Regions from separate parts of the Colwellia meonggei genome, predicted to be linked through region 1. Evidence: predicted binding sites of a transcription regulator. Region 1 holds the regulator's gene; each other region holds the start of a gene.

Evidence for each region. The regulator sigma-54, encoded in region 1, starts transcription at its own class of promoters, with help from an activator protein. The targets are predictions, from matches to a motif close to GTTGGCACGNNNNTNGNNT.
Region 2: a site for sigma-54 is predicted at 3,629-3,647, ahead of AC27E9_RS03555 (FlgO family outer membrane protein). Genes of this name have one in related genera too.
Region 3: a site for sigma-54 is predicted at 1,366-1,384, ahead of AC27E9_RS13215 (PEP-CTERM sorting domain-containing protein). Genes of this name have one in related genera too.

Annotation. Positions count from the first base shown of each region.
Region 1 is NZ_BAAJLZ010000001.1:425,182-430,429, forward strand. Features, by position in the region: gene mgtE (magnesium transporter) at 1-107, opposite strand, end outside; gene AC27E9_RS01955 (HPr family phosphocarrier protein) at 278-550, opposite strand; gene rapZ (RNase adapter RapZ) at 562-1,416, opposite strand; gene ptsN (PTS IIA-like nitrogen regulatory protein PtsN) at 1,423-1,875, opposite strand; gene hpf (ribosome hibernation promoting factor) at 1,909-2,196, opposite strand; gene AC27E9_RS01975 (RNA polymerase factor sigma-54) at 2,234-3,742, opposite strand; gene lptB (LPS export ABC transporter ATP-binding protein) at 3,806-4,537, opposite strand; gene lptA (lipopolysaccharide transport periplasmic protein LptA) at 4,538-5,083, opposite strand; gene lptC (LPS export ABC transporter periplasmic protein LptC) at 5,049-5,248, opposite strand, start outside.
Region 2 is NZ_BAAJLZ010000001.1:795,718-800,965, forward strand. Features, by position in the region: gene tkt (transketolase) at 1-1,620, opposite strand, end outside; tRNA gene AC27E9_RS03545 (tRNA-Arg) at 2,173-2,248, opposite strand; gene AC27E9_RS03550 (flagella assembly protein FlgT) at 2,344-3,486, opposite strand; gene AC27E9_RS03555 (FlgO family outer membrane protein) at 3,701-4,348, shown strand; gene AC27E9_RS03560 (LPP20 family lipoprotein) at 4,376-4,840, shown strand; gene AC27E9_RS03565 (flagella synthesis protein FlgN) at 4,953-5,248, opposite strand, start outside.
Region 3 is NZ_BAAJLZ010000005.1:71,335-76,582, reverse strand. Features, by position in the region: gene AC27E9_RS13220 (hypothetical protein) at 1-201, opposite strand, end outside; gene AC27E9_RS13215 (PEP-CTERM sorting domain-containing protein) at 480-1,292, opposite strand; gene prsT (XrtA/PEP-CTERM system TPR-repeat protein PrsT) at 1,691-4,534, shown strand; gene AC27E9_RS13205 (outer membrane protein transport protein) at 4,697-5,248, opposite strand, start outside.

The DNA.
Region 1 (5,248 bases):
ATGTCTTGCAAAAGCTTTCGGACATAGACATACATACCACTGCCTAGGGCATCATTAACTTGCTGTAAGCGTTGGTGGCTGTACTCTTGTTCAGAAACTTCCGGCATATTGCTATCCTGTGCCGTTGTAAAAACGAAAACTGAAAATTATTATTATGAAGGATATTTATTAAGCTATTATTGCAACAAAAACCAATAGATATCGACAAGCAGTTTATCTTAATTCGAGACTTTTCGCAGCTTTTTTATTGACTTAAAAACTGGTTGAGCAGCTAGGGCTATTCTTCTTCGTCGAATTTATCGCTAAATAATTGGCAAACTTCATCTAGCGCTAATTCAGCATCTTTTCCGGATGCAATGACATTAACGACTTTCCCTTGTGCGCCGGCAAGTAGCATTAAGCCCATTATGCTGCCAGCATCTGCGCTATTATTATCAAGTTCTACTGTAATTTCTGCACTAAATCGCTGGCTTAATTGTGCTAGCTTTGTTGCTGCTCGGGCATGCAGCCCAAGCTTATTGATAATTTTTACTTGGCGGTTTATCGGCATAGACAAGGGAGTTAAGAGCTAGCTAGGGCTAAATCGCGGTGACGAGATTGCACGTCATCACGCTCTTTACGCATATTATTGGCAAGTAATTCCGCGATATAAACAGATCTGTGCTTACCACCCGTACAACCTATGGCGATAGTGACGTAACTACGATTATTACGCTCAAGGTGCGGTAACCAAGTCATCATAAAGCTGTTTATTTGCCAGATAAACTTGGTCACTATTGGTTGGCTTGCTAAGAAATCTTGCACTGGTTTATCTAAACCTGTGTAGCCTTTCAATTCTTTATCCCAATAAGGGTTAGGTAGGAAGCGAGCATCGAAAACATAATCGGCATCTTGAGGAACGCCGTGCTTGAAACCAAAAGATTCGAAAACAATAACCATTGAGCCAGATTTTTTGCCTAAAATTCTTTCTCGTACCAAATCAGCCAATTGGTGTGGTGAAAGTTGGCTGGTATTAATATATAAATGCGCGCGAGTCGCAATTGGTGCAAGTAATTGCTTTTCCAGTGCAATCGCTTGATCAAGGGCGATATTTTGTTTAATTAAAGGGTGTAAACGTCGAGTTTCACTAAACCGGCGAATGAGATCGCTATCATCAGCATCTAAATAGAGTAAGTTTAATTCAACCGCGCTGGGCAGGTAATCGATAATCTCTGGAACATCATTCGGGTCGGCGGGTAAATTACGAACATCAAGGCTAACGGCAACATTCTCGTAATCATTGATCACAGTATGGGTTAATGCGGGCAACAAATTAACCGGAATGTTATCAACACAATAATAGCCTAAATCTTCTAAGACTCTAAGTGCCACACTTTTACCTGAGCCGGAACGGCCACTGACAATGATTAATTTCACTGGTAATTAACTCGCTTGTTGGATTAATTCAAAAAGTGCTTGGTTACTTTCACATTTACGAACTTGTTTACAAAACTGTTTGTCGCGAAATATCTCGGCGATGCTTTGTAATGTACATAAATGATTTTGACACTCAGCTTCGGCAACAAATAGCGCAATAAAAATATCGACAGGTCTATGATCTATGGCATCAAAGTTTATCGCTTGTTCTGTAGTAATAACTACCGCAATTGGCTTATCAGCAGTATCTAAACGTCCGTGAGGAATTGCAATTCCGTTACCAATTCCAGTAGAGCCCATTTTTTCACGCTTAACCAAGCTCTCTAACAATTGAAAAGTATCGTGATTAGGCAATTTTTCAGAGGCCAAGCTACTTAAATATTCTAATATGCGTTTTTTACTGGAGCCCGGAGCTGCACATATAGTGCAGTCCGGTGTCAAGATGTCTTGCAACTTCATAATTACTTCAAAAACCTAATGCGAAGGGGGATATTAGTGTTTACTAATTTTGCCTTTATATTTTAATATTTGGCGGTCAAGTTTATCAATCAGTGAATCGATTGAAGCGTACATATCACTATTTTCGGCTTTGGCATGTACTTCACTACCACTTAAATGCACCGTTGATTCGGCAATTTGATTAAGCTTTTCCACCGTTAACACGACATGAACATTATTGATATGATCAAAATGTCGCTCTAGTTTTTCAAATTTTCCATTAACATAATCACGTAATGAATCGGTAACATCGACATGGTGTCCGGTAAGATTAATTTGCATATGCTTCAATCCTCTTTTTCGGGTAAATAAACCAAGCCTACAATAGGCTTTTACGTTGATTCGATGGTGGTATCGAAAGTGACTCGCGATATTTAGCTATGGTACGTCTCGCCACTTTAATACCTTGTTCTGCAAGAATATCTGCCATTTTACTATCGCTCAGTGGCTTGGCCGGTACTTCTGCAGAAACTAACTTTTTAATTAACTCACGAATGGCAGTTGATGAACACTCGCCACCATTCTCAGTACTGACATGGCTAGAAAAGAAATATTTTAATTCGAAAATGCCTCGTGGCGTGTGCATATATTTTTGTGTGGTAACACGCGAAATGGTTGATTCATGCATATCAACAGCTTCAGCAATATCGTTCAATACCATAGGACGCATGGCTTCAGGGCCATGTTCAAAAAATCCTTGTTGGCGTTGAACGATACAATTTGACACTTTTAATAGGGTATCATTACGGCTTTCGAGACTTTTTATAAACCACTTAGCTTCCTGCAGGTTTGAACGAATAAATTGCGAGTCAGTAGATGATTTCATTGAACGTGACATCGCGGCATATTGCTGGTTTACCGAAAGCTTAGGTGCAGTATCAGGATTTAGTTCAACGGTCCAACGACCATTTTTCTTTTCAACTGACACATCAGGTATAACGTATTGCTCTTCACTCTTAATAACGCTATCACCAGGGCGTGGATCAAGTGTCTGAATTAAGCGAATAACTTCACGTAATTGATCTTCTTTTAGGCGTAATTTACGCATTAATTGGCGATAGTCGCGATTACCAAGTAAATCGATATATTTACCTACCGCTAATTTACTTTCCTCTAACCAAGGTGTATCGCTTGAGAACTGGTTTAATTGAATTAGTAAACACTCCGGAATAGAGCGGGCCGCGACACCTACAGGATCAAAAACATTAATACGTTTTAAAACCACTTCAATTTCGTCAAGTTCTACGTCTTCAATGCCAACACTTTCTAAAATTTCTTCAGCTGATACTGTAAGGTAACCAGCTTCATCGACAGCTTCAATAATCGCTGTTGCAATAGCCTGGTCGGTTTCGGTAAACGGTGTAAGCTCCATTTGCCAAAGTAAGTGATCTTGAATTGAGTCTTTAGTTTCGCCTTGGTAAGTATAATCTTCTGAGGCTGGGCCTACTGCGCCGCTGCTAGCACCGGCACTAAAATTATCGTCCCAAGTGGTGTCGTTATTTAATTCTTCTGGGATATCAGTTTTTGCCATACCTTCAGCAGAACTGATTTCATCGATAGTAGGAGTAGAGTCTTCACTGCCATCTGGCGTCGCTACTTCAGTGCTTTCGCCGACACTTGCGGAAAATGCTTCTTCTAAATTATCAGGGGTATTTTCGGTAGTATTAGTTTGGTTTTCATCCATTTCAAGCAGTGGATTACTTTCAAGCGCTTCCTGAATCTCTTGCTGTAGGTCTAATGTCGACAATTGCAACAATTTAATTGCTTGTTGCAATTGCGGGGTCATGGTTAGCTGTTGCCCGATACGGAGCTGCAGAGTAGGACGCATTTAGATTTTCTTTTCCCTGTTACTATTTAACACAATGTTATTTTATTGCTAAAGCTGATTTCACTATAGCGTGAATTGTTCACCTAGGTATACATCTCTTACGTGTTGATTTGCAAGAATTTGATCCGCATCACCTTCTGCAATAAGTTCACCATGGCTAACAATATACGCATGTTCACAAACGTCTAATGTTTCGCGCACGTTATGATCAGTAATTAGAATACCAATACCACGTTCCTTTAAGTGTAGGATAATTTTTTTTATATCACCTACTGAAATTGGATCAACACCTGCAAAAGGTTCATCCAACAAGATAAATTTTGGATCAGCAGCTAATGCTCGCGCAATTTCTACTCGACGACGTTCACCACCTGACAGGCTCATACCTAAATTGTCTTTAATATGACCGATATTGAACTCTTCTAATAAGTGTTCAAGTTTTTCTTCTTTTTCAACATCAGTTAATGATTTTCGCGTTTGTAAAATGGCCATTATGTTGTCGTAGACAGATAATTTCCGAAATATTGATGCTTCTTGTGGTAAGTAGCCAATACCCTTACGAGCACGTTCATGCATTGGCAGCAAAGTTAAATCTTCTTCGTTAAGTACAATAGCTCCGCTATCATTATTGACTAAACCAACAATCATATAGAACGAGGTGGTTTTTCCTGCACCATTAGGACCAAGTAAACCAACAATTTGCCCAGCAGAAACTTTTAAACTGACATTTTTAACAACTTTTCGGCCTTTGTAAGATTTTGCTAAACCGGTTGCTGATAAGGTAGATATTGGCATTTAATTTTGCTGTTCCTTTGATTTTTTCGGTAGTTCAGGCTTACTTTTAGGCTGCAAAACTGTTTCAACAACCGTATTTTCTAAGCTTTCTGCATTAACGTATTCAGTTTCAAAGTTATAGGTGATTTTATTGCCACTTACTTCACTGCCTTCTTGTGTTAGTAAAGCGTTGCCAGAAATAATGACGATACTCTTTGCAGGTTCGTATCTAATCTCATTGGCTTGTAAATTAATTGGGCTGCCATCTTCAAGGGTTTGTTCAAAGGTAGCAGGTGAACCTTTGGCAATATAAATTTTATCTTCGCTGTCAGCTTGAGCAATAACTTGCACTAACTCGGCGTTAATAGTGAGTGTGCCTTGCGAAATAATAACATTGTCGATATAACTGAAAATTTTATTTTTTAGATCGGCAGCTTGCCGTGATGAAGAAATTTTGATTTCTTGGTCAACATCAAATTTTTCAGCATTTACTGCCGGTATTAATAATATTGCTGCAGTAATACAGGCTAAGCTAGCTTTTAGTTTTTTTGTAAATGGTTTGTACATGTTCTGTCAATGTCATCTGTGTTGAGTTTAAGTCTACAATTAATCCTGAGCCATACATAGTAAATCCTTTACCTAATATCAGAATAGTTTGTTCTGAGCTGATAATATTGCTTTTTAAATCCATTTCTAAGTTTTTTCCGTGCACTTCTTGGATCAAACTTTCCT
Region 2 (5,248 bases), 370 kb from region 1:
ACCTTTAGCAATATCGGCAACTTGCTCAGCGTTACGCGCTAGTGCTGGTAATCCTTGGCGAGAGAAGATTAATGATGTTGGCGCATTTTGGCGTTCAACAGCATTTTTCCAAGCTACTGCTGATTCAGTGCCATCAGCCGGACGCCAAGTCACCATATTTGGTGTGGTACGCAAGTTTGTTAATTGCTCAATTGGTTGGTGAGTTGGCCCATCTTCACCCTGGCCAATAGAGTCATGGGTGTAAACAAAAATGTTTTGAATACCCATTAAAGCAGACATACGTACAGCATTACGTGCGTATTCCATAAACATCATAAATGTTGCACCGTAGTTAATAAAACCACCGTGTAATGAAATACCGTTCATAATGCCGCTCATACCAAATTCACGTACACCGTAGAAGATGTAGTTACCGGCTGCGTCGTCTTGAATACCTTTTGAACCTGACCAAAGTGTTAAGTTTGAACCTGCTAAGTCAGCTGAACCACCCATTAGCTCAGGTAATACTTTACCGAAAACTTCAATGGTGTTTTGTGATGCTTTACGAGAAGCAACATTTTCAGCTTTTTCTTGGCATTCTAAAATGTAAGCGTTTGCCTTTTCTTCGAATTCTGCTGGTAAGTCACCGTTAATTACACGACGTTCGTATTCTGCAGCTAGTGCTGGATGTGCTGCTTGGTATGCGGCAAATTTTTCATTCCAACTTACTTGCGCTGAGTTACCTTTATCTTTTTGATCCCAATCTGCATATACGTCAGCTGGAATATCAAATGCCGGGTGTGGCCAGTTTAAGAATTCACGTGCTGCTGCAATTTCTTCATCACCTAATGGTGCACCGTGACAATCATGGGTACCTGATTTGTTCGGAGAGCCAAAACCAATAACGGTTTTACAACAAATCATAGTTGGTTTATCAGTAACTGCTTTTGCCGCTTCAATAGCTGCGGCAACCGCTGCACTGTCGTGGCCATCAACATCGCTTATCACGTGCCAACCATAGGCCTCGAAGCGAGCAGGGGTGTTGTCAGTAAACCAACCTTCAACTTCACCATCAATTGAAATGCCATTGTCATCCCAAAAGGCGATTAATTTACCTAAACCTAAAGTACCAGCTAATGAACAAGCCTCATGTGAGATGCCTTCCATTAAACAACCGTCACCTAAAAATACATAAGTGTTGTGATCAACAATGTTGTGACCTTCGCGGTTGAATTGCGCAGCTAAGGTTTTTTCAGCAATAGCCATACCTACAGCATTAGAAACACCAGCACCTAATGGGCCTGTTGTTGTTTCTACACCTGGAGTATAACCATATTCTGGATGCCCTGGTGTTTTTGAATGTAACTGACGGAAGTTTTGTAATTCATTAATCGGTAAATCATAACCGGTTAAATGCAAAAGTGAGTATATTAGCATTGAACCATGACCGTTTGATAAAATAAAACGATCGCGATCTGCCCAGTTAGGATCTGTTGGGTTGTGCTTTAAGAAATCACGCCATAAAACTTCAGCGATATCTGCCATGCCCATTGGGGCTCCAGGGTGTCCTGATTTGGCTTTTTGCACGGCATCCATGCTTAAAACTCGAATTGCATTGGCCAATTGTTGACGCGACGGCATAATTACTCCAGTAAGTGTAAAATTTGAAAGGATGAAATTTGCGCTTATTTTCGCCTAGAGTGCCCCTTGACTGCAAATCTTATTAGCCTTTTTCTATGATTTTTTTTCTCTTAGTTATATTTGTTGGTAGCGGTAAACCTTGTGTTGATCGTATCTTAATGTCCGTTTTGAACATTACCTTTAGTTTATGACTAGTAATGCTTTGAAAATTATAAACTAAGTTGTTGATCTAAAGATTAAGATCCTATAGTGTAGCTTGGTTGTATGTACAAATAAGAATAAAAAGATATAACCTGAAACAGGATTGAAAAATGAACAGGTCGTCGTCAAGAGGAGTTAAGCTGACTACGGTAATATTTGCAGTAGTAATATTAGCTGTATCGGCTGTGTTGAGTAGTAGCTCAGCTGCAGATGACAAGGACGTTGTATTAGAACAAAAGAAAGGCGAGTTAGTAAACTAATTTGTCTGTTAAATATAAACCTCGCAATTGCGGGGTTTTTTTATGTCTTTGAAAGTTATAAATAGGCAAATGATCTTTGTTAACGATCTTATGGCGTCCCCACCAGGACTCGAACCTGGAGCAGCGGCTTAGGAGGCCGCAGTTTTATCCAGTTAAACTATGAGGACATAAGTTTGAGTAATCCCAATATATCAGCAACTTAATTCAAGTTATATAAATGGCTAATATATGTAATTACAATAATTTTACAGATTTTCTTTTACTAGTAGCGGACAGCTAAATCATTGATTTGTATATTGTCGATAATGTGCTGCTCAGTTGTTGTTGCGCGAGCACTATCGTTAGACACTTCATTTACGGTCACTTTATACGGGCTTACATTAAAGCCTGGGTATGATTTTTTATCATCGCTGATAAAGTTTTGAAAATGTAGCAGTGAAAACTCATCACCTACTTGCACACCATGCCTTTTCCCTAAGTTAAAGGTAATATTGTTGCCGACAACGTTTACTATCCTTCCTTGTGTCGGTTGGCACATCATATTTTCATCAATATCTGTCACCATATCTTCAAGAGTTTGGCTAATTCGCATGCCATATTCACTTTGCCAAAAGTTCTGACTGGAAACATCAATTTGCTGGCGCTTGTTAAATTGCCAAGGCGCTGAGCTTTGGTATTGCTTATCTAAAACTCGTTCGCCAGTGGTACCGTCATGAATATAAATCGCAATATTAAATTGGCGCTGATACACATCGTCTTGCCAAAATTGCCATGAATTATCTTCATCGTTTGCCATGGAAATATCTTGAATTTCAGAAAATAAAATATATTGGCTATTGGTCATACTGGCTAATGACATCGACAGATTTTTTAATTGTTCCATCGCTAAACTTTGATTAAGGCGGGAAAACTCTGTTTTTGTGTTTAACGCAAGTTTTGTATCGAGATAAATGCCATTTTTTTTAATTTTATTAGCAAGCTGGTTCACTATCGTTTTATCTAATTGATAAATATTGCCAATATTGGCTTGTTCTCTATGTAGTAAGTTACTGCGTGTTAGTAGCATAGATTTTTTATAGTCAGCAGCAAAACACTTCTTTTCTTGAGGGAAAATATCTGCGCGAATTTTTACCGTAACGAGATCATCCGTATAGTTTTCACTGATCAATTCAAAAGAGTTAACACTGCCACTGGCACGAATGCTAATTTCGTCTTGAGTAAGTAGACCATTTACTACCTGTTGAACACTAGAGACTGAAGCCCCAGCAACCAATAATGCTTTCTTTAGGGCGTTTTGCATCGCTCTATTTTTCGCCGACTTACTATCGTCATTTTTTATTGTGGCGACACCTTGTGATTCATACCACTGCGCAGCACTCGTATTACTATATAAAGTAAGGCTCATTACTATTACACTAAGTTTTAACAAGCTAAGTTTACATATTCTCTGGCAAATGGCATTTAACTGCATAGTTGTCTCATTTCAACAAGGGTCGGTAATTAGGCTTAAATATGCATGTTTTGTGCCTAATTAAAATGTTATAAAAATTGGCGCGATTTGTGCTTTAGTATTAATACGAATATTAATATGAATTTATGCATTAATTGAGGATAGCTCAATGAAGAATTGGCTGCTAGCAATACTAATACCCGCACTTGCGTCCTGCTCTATGGTGAGTGAAAAAGACGACTTTTATCGCTCTTCGTATCATGACAAACAAGAAATTGACAGTTTTGAACTGCCACGTCATGCCATAAATGATGTTGTTAAAGGTCTTGCTTATCAAATGCTTGAAAGCAGTTCTTTTGTTAATCCGAAAACGCCAATTGCTATTGCTTCGTTTGTTGATTTGAAAAACTTAGAGTCAACGAATTGGTTAGGTAATCAGCTTTCAGAAAGCTTTGTCCATGAAATGCAGCGCCATGGCTTAGTGGTTATCGATTTTAAAACAACAGGCCATATTCGAGTAACAGCTGATGGTGATTATGTATTTAGCCGCGATTGGAAAGAGTTGCCTGAACGCCAGATAATTGACTATGTTGTGACAGGCACCATGATGCAACAAGAAGAAGGTATTTTGGTGAATGCTCGAATGATAGGTATGCAATCACGCGTTGTGGTGGCTACCGCGCAATCGTTTATTCCTTCTTGGGTGGTAGGTGATGACTTTAATCGAAATGAAAATGTCAAAATGAAAGACGGTATGATCATTCGAGACAGTGCAATGTTAGTTGAAGATGCCCGCGCTGTGGCGATTCAGCAATAGTTTTAGCTAATAGAATCAAGGCATAATATGAATACTTTATTGAAACGCAGTGTTATTTTATTTGGCTTATTTGTACTAACTGCCTGTACATCTTTTTATGATAAACATGTTGAGTGGCAAACAGTAAAACCAGAAAGTTTCCCTGTATTAACGGCGATAGGGCAGGCACCAATTAGTCTACAAAAGTCAAAACATAAAACTCAGAAAATGCTAATGGCAATTAATGCTTCAAAAATTGCTGCTTATGCTGAGTTGGCTGAACAAGTTTATGGGCAAACAGTTGATGGTAAAACAACCATGTCGAACTTGATTGTTGATAATCAAAAATTAAGAACATCGGTACAAGGTATCATTCGCGGTGCAAAAGTTGTTAAAAGCTACCCAGTTGGTGATACGTATACCACAGAACTAAGCTTAGACTTTAAAGATGTTTATGAAATATATGCGGCATCGTCTAATAGAAAAGAAATTAAAGATATTTCATATTACTAAGGCTAAATTTAGTTTAGCAATAAAGGAAACCAGCAGTGGCTGGTTTTTTTGTGCTTAATAATAGGTGAAAGTTAAGCAGAAATGCTTGAAGCAGAAGGCGCCTTTAATTTATTTACGCTTTGATACCTAGACTGCTTAAACCGCCAGAGGTTTTGCCTTTGTTATCATAGGTCATAGATGACTTATTATGATTTTCTAGTAATGAGGTTCTCATGCGTTCAACCGATAATTGTGATTGATGAATGATCAAACCATTGACTTGGTTTTGTTTTTTACAACGCAGCAAAGTGTTTTCTATTTCAGCAAGTTCTTGACTAAAGTTACCGGCTAACTTCTCTTGTTTAAACTCAAAACTTTGACCAATGGCATTGTCAATTTCTTGAATGGCAACAAGTAAGTTATTTTTTT
Region 3 (5,248 bases), on a different contig from region 1:
TGCATCAATAATACACCAGATATACACTATCGGTAATAATATCCAGCCAATACCGACCCACATCAATGCCCCAGCAATTGTCCAAAATATAAAAAACAAAATGGCGGGCATAATGCGCCCTTGTACCAATTGCCCTAAACCAGGAATAAAAATACTACAAAGTGCCGCTAAAACATTACCACCAGAACCTTGCTGCGCCATGTAAACCTCCATGCGTTAAATTTTTGTTATTAAAATATCGTTTTATTGTCAACAGTATAACATTACCTTTATTTGTAATGCTTGTGGTTATTTCAAACCACCAAGATAAATTTATAAAAAATTTCTTATAGTTTATTAGAAATAAGGAGGCATTGTAGTAAAAGAGGTACTGTTCATGCTATATCGTTAAGGTTGAAGTAATTCACCCGAAATACTATAAAACAAAAAAGCCAAATGCATATGCATTTGGCTTTCCTTAATAATTCTATTTTCAGGTACTATGCTGAAAAATCACCCTTCTTTTTCTTCTGACTATATACAATACCTGCTAATGCCAAAAGCATAAGCATAACTGTCGTAGGTTCAGGTACGTCCGTTGGTGGTCTATTCTTTCTTGTCAATGCAAACGTATCGTGTACAGCATCATTATAACAAGACATTGCCCAACTCAATGATAATGACGTTGCCTTTTTAAAAGCATCAATGCCACCAACATTAAAACTAAAACTAATTTTTCCGGTATTTGCGCCTCCAGATACAGACCAAAATGAAGAAACAGCATTTTGTTCTCCACCTATAGTATTTCCAAATACTGAGCCTTTATCTCTTCTATAACCGTGATATTCTCCCGCTTTAGTGGTTCCGTCAATAGCATATAACCCACCCGCCTTTTCATTAGAAAGATTACTCCAATCAAATCGCGTTGCACTATTATTCATAAAATTACCAAGAGAAAATGCGTAATTATAACCAGAGTCATTACCTTTATTGGCACCAATAAGTAAATCACCAAAAATTATATTTTTGTTATATTGTCCTGATGCATGGTAATTATTTTCCCAACCATCTTTTCTAGCAAAATTAGTAAACACATCAACAGTTATCGTATCATCAGATGCCCAATTAACGTCCATTTGATTTATATTATACAAATAGCCATTACTTGATGTTCCGCCTTGACCTCTATCCGCCGTATCATCTACCGAAACAGTAGAGCCACCAACAGTAATATCTGTGGCGTAAATACTTGTACTAGCCAATAGCGTAGTTAAAGCTAATGTTTGTAAACCTTTTTTAATCATCGACATCATAATATTCCAATTATATGTTGTTACAACTTTCAACCGTATAAAAATTTGAATTATCTATTTTCACAAAATCATTAAGCAAAACATATACCAAACACAAAAAACCCAATTCAAACATACACTTAAATAAATTTTCATGTTCATTTTATTTTAATACTTTACCCATTGTAAAAATATTCGACATTCAACTTTCACATGTTTAACAATACTTTAACACATATAAGTAAAAAGTCTTACTTGTAGATATAGATATTCACCTACTGCTTATCGTTAAGTATTAAAATATATACAATAATTTTAATTTATCTGGCTTAGAGAACTAAAAGTTATTAACATATTTATAAACTAGGATTTTTCGTGTAAATCAGCGTTAACGCCAATAATATTGCTAAGGTCTAAAAATGAAAAAACTCTCCTCTGACACTATTTTTTTATCAAATAGTAGGAAAAATCCAATAAAAGCTATTGGCTCTATTGCCGTGCTACTGAGCGCTCTCTCACTACATAGCTATGCAAATGAAGCGGTAAACCAACAGTATGAAGATGCGCTTATTGCTTTTCATAACAATAAGATTGACACATCAATAATTCATCTTAAAAATGTTTTGCAACAACAAAGCGATCATTTGCCTTCGCGAATATTATTAGCTCAAGCGCTGTTAGCACAGGGAAACGGCGATTTAGCTGAAATTGAACTTAATAATGCGAAAGCAAACAATGCGGATAAAAACCGTCTAGTAACATTGTTTGCCCATGCCTATTTATTACAGCATAAGTACGATGAGGTTATTCGGATAACTAAAGCAGGTAGTCGTGGCACTAAAATTGAAACTGAGCTACTTGTTTACAAGGGCCAAGCTCAAATCGGCCAGAAGCTTTATCGCTCTGCAGACATTACCTTTGAAGAAGCTTTGATTTTAGCGCCTAAAAACCAGCTAGCTTTACTTGGTCGAGCTCAAATTGCACAGATATCCTCGAAACCTCAGCAAGCATTACAATTTATCGAACGCTCTCTTGCGCAACCAAAACCGTTTATTAATGGTTGGATTATGAAAGCCAATATTTTAGCTCAACTAGGTAAACAAAAAGAGGCATTAGTAGCGATTGATAAAGCAATAGAAATTGATCATAGTCATTTTGCAGCCTTATTAACCAAAGCTATGTTGCATATAAATTTGAGTGAATACGCACTTGCTGAACCCCACATCGATATTATTCTCAGCGAAATACCGAATGAACCACGAGCGGGCTATCTTAAAGCATTAATTAATGCAAATTTAGATAATTCTTCTGACCAATCAGGAACAAAGAAACTCACCGAAGTCATCACAACTTTGGCAGCTGTGCCAGATGAAATTATGAAAACAACACCTGATTATTATTACTTAGCAGGGTTAACTAATTTTCAATATGGTAATTTATTGGATGCGAAGCGGTATATAGAAAAATATCTAACTTATGTCGATTCACATCTAGATTCTATTCGCATGATCGCACTAATAGAATTACAAACAGGTAGCGCAATTTCTGCAAAGAACTTGCTAAAAAAAGCTAATTTAACTCATCCAAATAATGTTGATATTTTAACCTTACTCGGTATGACATACTTGCAATTAAAAGACGCAAATAAAGCAGAGAGTTATTTTAAAGAAGTATTAAAGATCAACCCTAATTCTGAGCGAGGTATTAGTAATCTCGCCCGTAGTAAAATGCAATCAGGAGAGTATAAGTCGGCAATTGATGCGTTGCTGACTATTAAGAATAATGAAGTAAATAGTATACAAGTAAAGCTGCTATTAATTGATTCATTCGAAAACAACCAAGATATAGATAAAGCAATTTCTATCGCCCAAGAACTAATTACTCAATACCCGAACGATAGTTACTTTCAACAACGCATTGGCTCACTTTACGGCTGGAACAATCAGTTTGCACAAGCACAAGAAGCTTTTCAAAAAGCATTAAATTTAGATAATACAAATATCGCTGCTATCGTGCATTTAGCTAGAATGGACATTATTAAGAAAGACTATGTAAAAGCTCGTAGCTTCTTACAGGATAAGCTTGAAAAATTCCCACAAAACCCGCTTATTATGGCTGAAATCTCAGATACATACTTATTTGAAGGTAATATAATAGAGACACTATCATGGACGAGTAAAGCATACGCTCTTGCCAATAATAACTACTATATTTTATCTAAATATGCCAACGCATTAACCCAAAGCGATCAGTTAGAAAAAGCGATAGAAACTGTTGATTTTTTTATCGGCCAAAATACTAATTCAGCGGGTGCATTAAGATTGATAGCACAACTTTACCAACAGCAAAATAAGCATCAACAAGCGATTTTAGCACTGCGCGACTATGTTAGAAAAGCCCAAGATAAAGTAGCTGCATCGATTTTGCTCGCTCAAGCACAAATTATTGCTGGCGATTCATCTGGCGCAATTCAGTCTTATAAAAAAGCGATTGTCGAAGATCAAAATTCAATACCTGCACATATTGGCTTAGTGAATTTAGTGATAAAAAACAAAGATGAATCATTCGCACTAAATTTAATTTCAAACATTAATAAATTAACAAACAGTAATAGCCTAGAACAAGTATTATTAGGTGATCTTTACTTAGCACTCGATAACACTAAAAAATCAATATCTCATTACTTAGCTGCTCTAAAAATTTCAGCACAAAAACAAGCCATTTTAGGCCTTTACCAAAGCTTTAAAAAAGAGCAAAACTTAGCATTAGCAATACCGTATTTAAAGCAGTGGCTAAAAAAGCACCCTAATGATTTAGTGGTAGAAATTTCTTTAGCGGATAGCTACAAACACGCAAATAAATTAGAGCTTGCTGCAACACAGTATGAGCAACTAATTTCAAACCACGGCAAGATGCCAATTTTATTAAATAATGCTGCCAATATTTACTTTGATTTAAATAACCATCAAAAAGCTCGAGAATATGCCAAAGAAGCCTACAGCTATTTACAAGATAATGTTGCAATTATTGACACTTATGCTTGGATTGAAAGTCGACTAGGTAATCACAAAGAAGCGCTTGCATTGTTTAGATATGCGCTAACCAAAGACTATGACAACGCTGAAATAAAGTATCACTTAGCAGTAACATTACAAAAACTACAAAGAGTAGATGAAGCCAAAGGTTACTTAATAGAAGCAGTTAATAGTCCCCAACACTTCTCCGAAAAGGCGCAAGCTAAAGCGCTATTATCAAATTGGTAAATTCGTTGAAATAATACTTTATAAGTCATTTCAATTTACAATGGCAATTAGCAGACAATAAAAGGCCAACCATGACTATGGTTGGCCTTTTATCTTAACCCGTACTAAATTAGCTATTTATAGTATAAAGCTAAGCTTAATAAATAATTACTTAACAACTAATTAAAAGCGTTTGTTGTATTGTAGGGCTACCAATAAAGCATTACCTTCTGAAGTAAAGCTCCAGTCTTTATTACCTACTAGCGGGTCTAAAGAAGCAGGTAACTGCCCTAACAAAGCATCTTCTTCGGTAACAATAACATTATCACCATTAATATACGAAATGCCAAAATCAATGCTCTCAGCGTTGTTTAACATGTATGTCGCACCTGCGCTGTACCATAACCTGTCACTGTCTGGAATAGAGATCGAGCGATAATATTCAATAGCAGCTGATTGATCGTAAGCAATGCCAGCTCTAAGTTTTAACGCCTGATTGACATCAAATGTTGCACCTAAAGCAAAACGATAGGTATCTTCAAAGTTCTCTTGTTTTTCAAAAACTAACTCTTCACCTGTATAAGCTTCTAACTTTTCAAAGCTCGACCATTGCGTGTACAACACACTGTAATGCACAGCCCACTGCTGAGTAAATTGATGAAAGCCCGAAAACTCAGCTCCTGCTGGCATATCAATAATTAAGCTACCTGCCTCAGTTAGCGTTCCTAGGCCAGT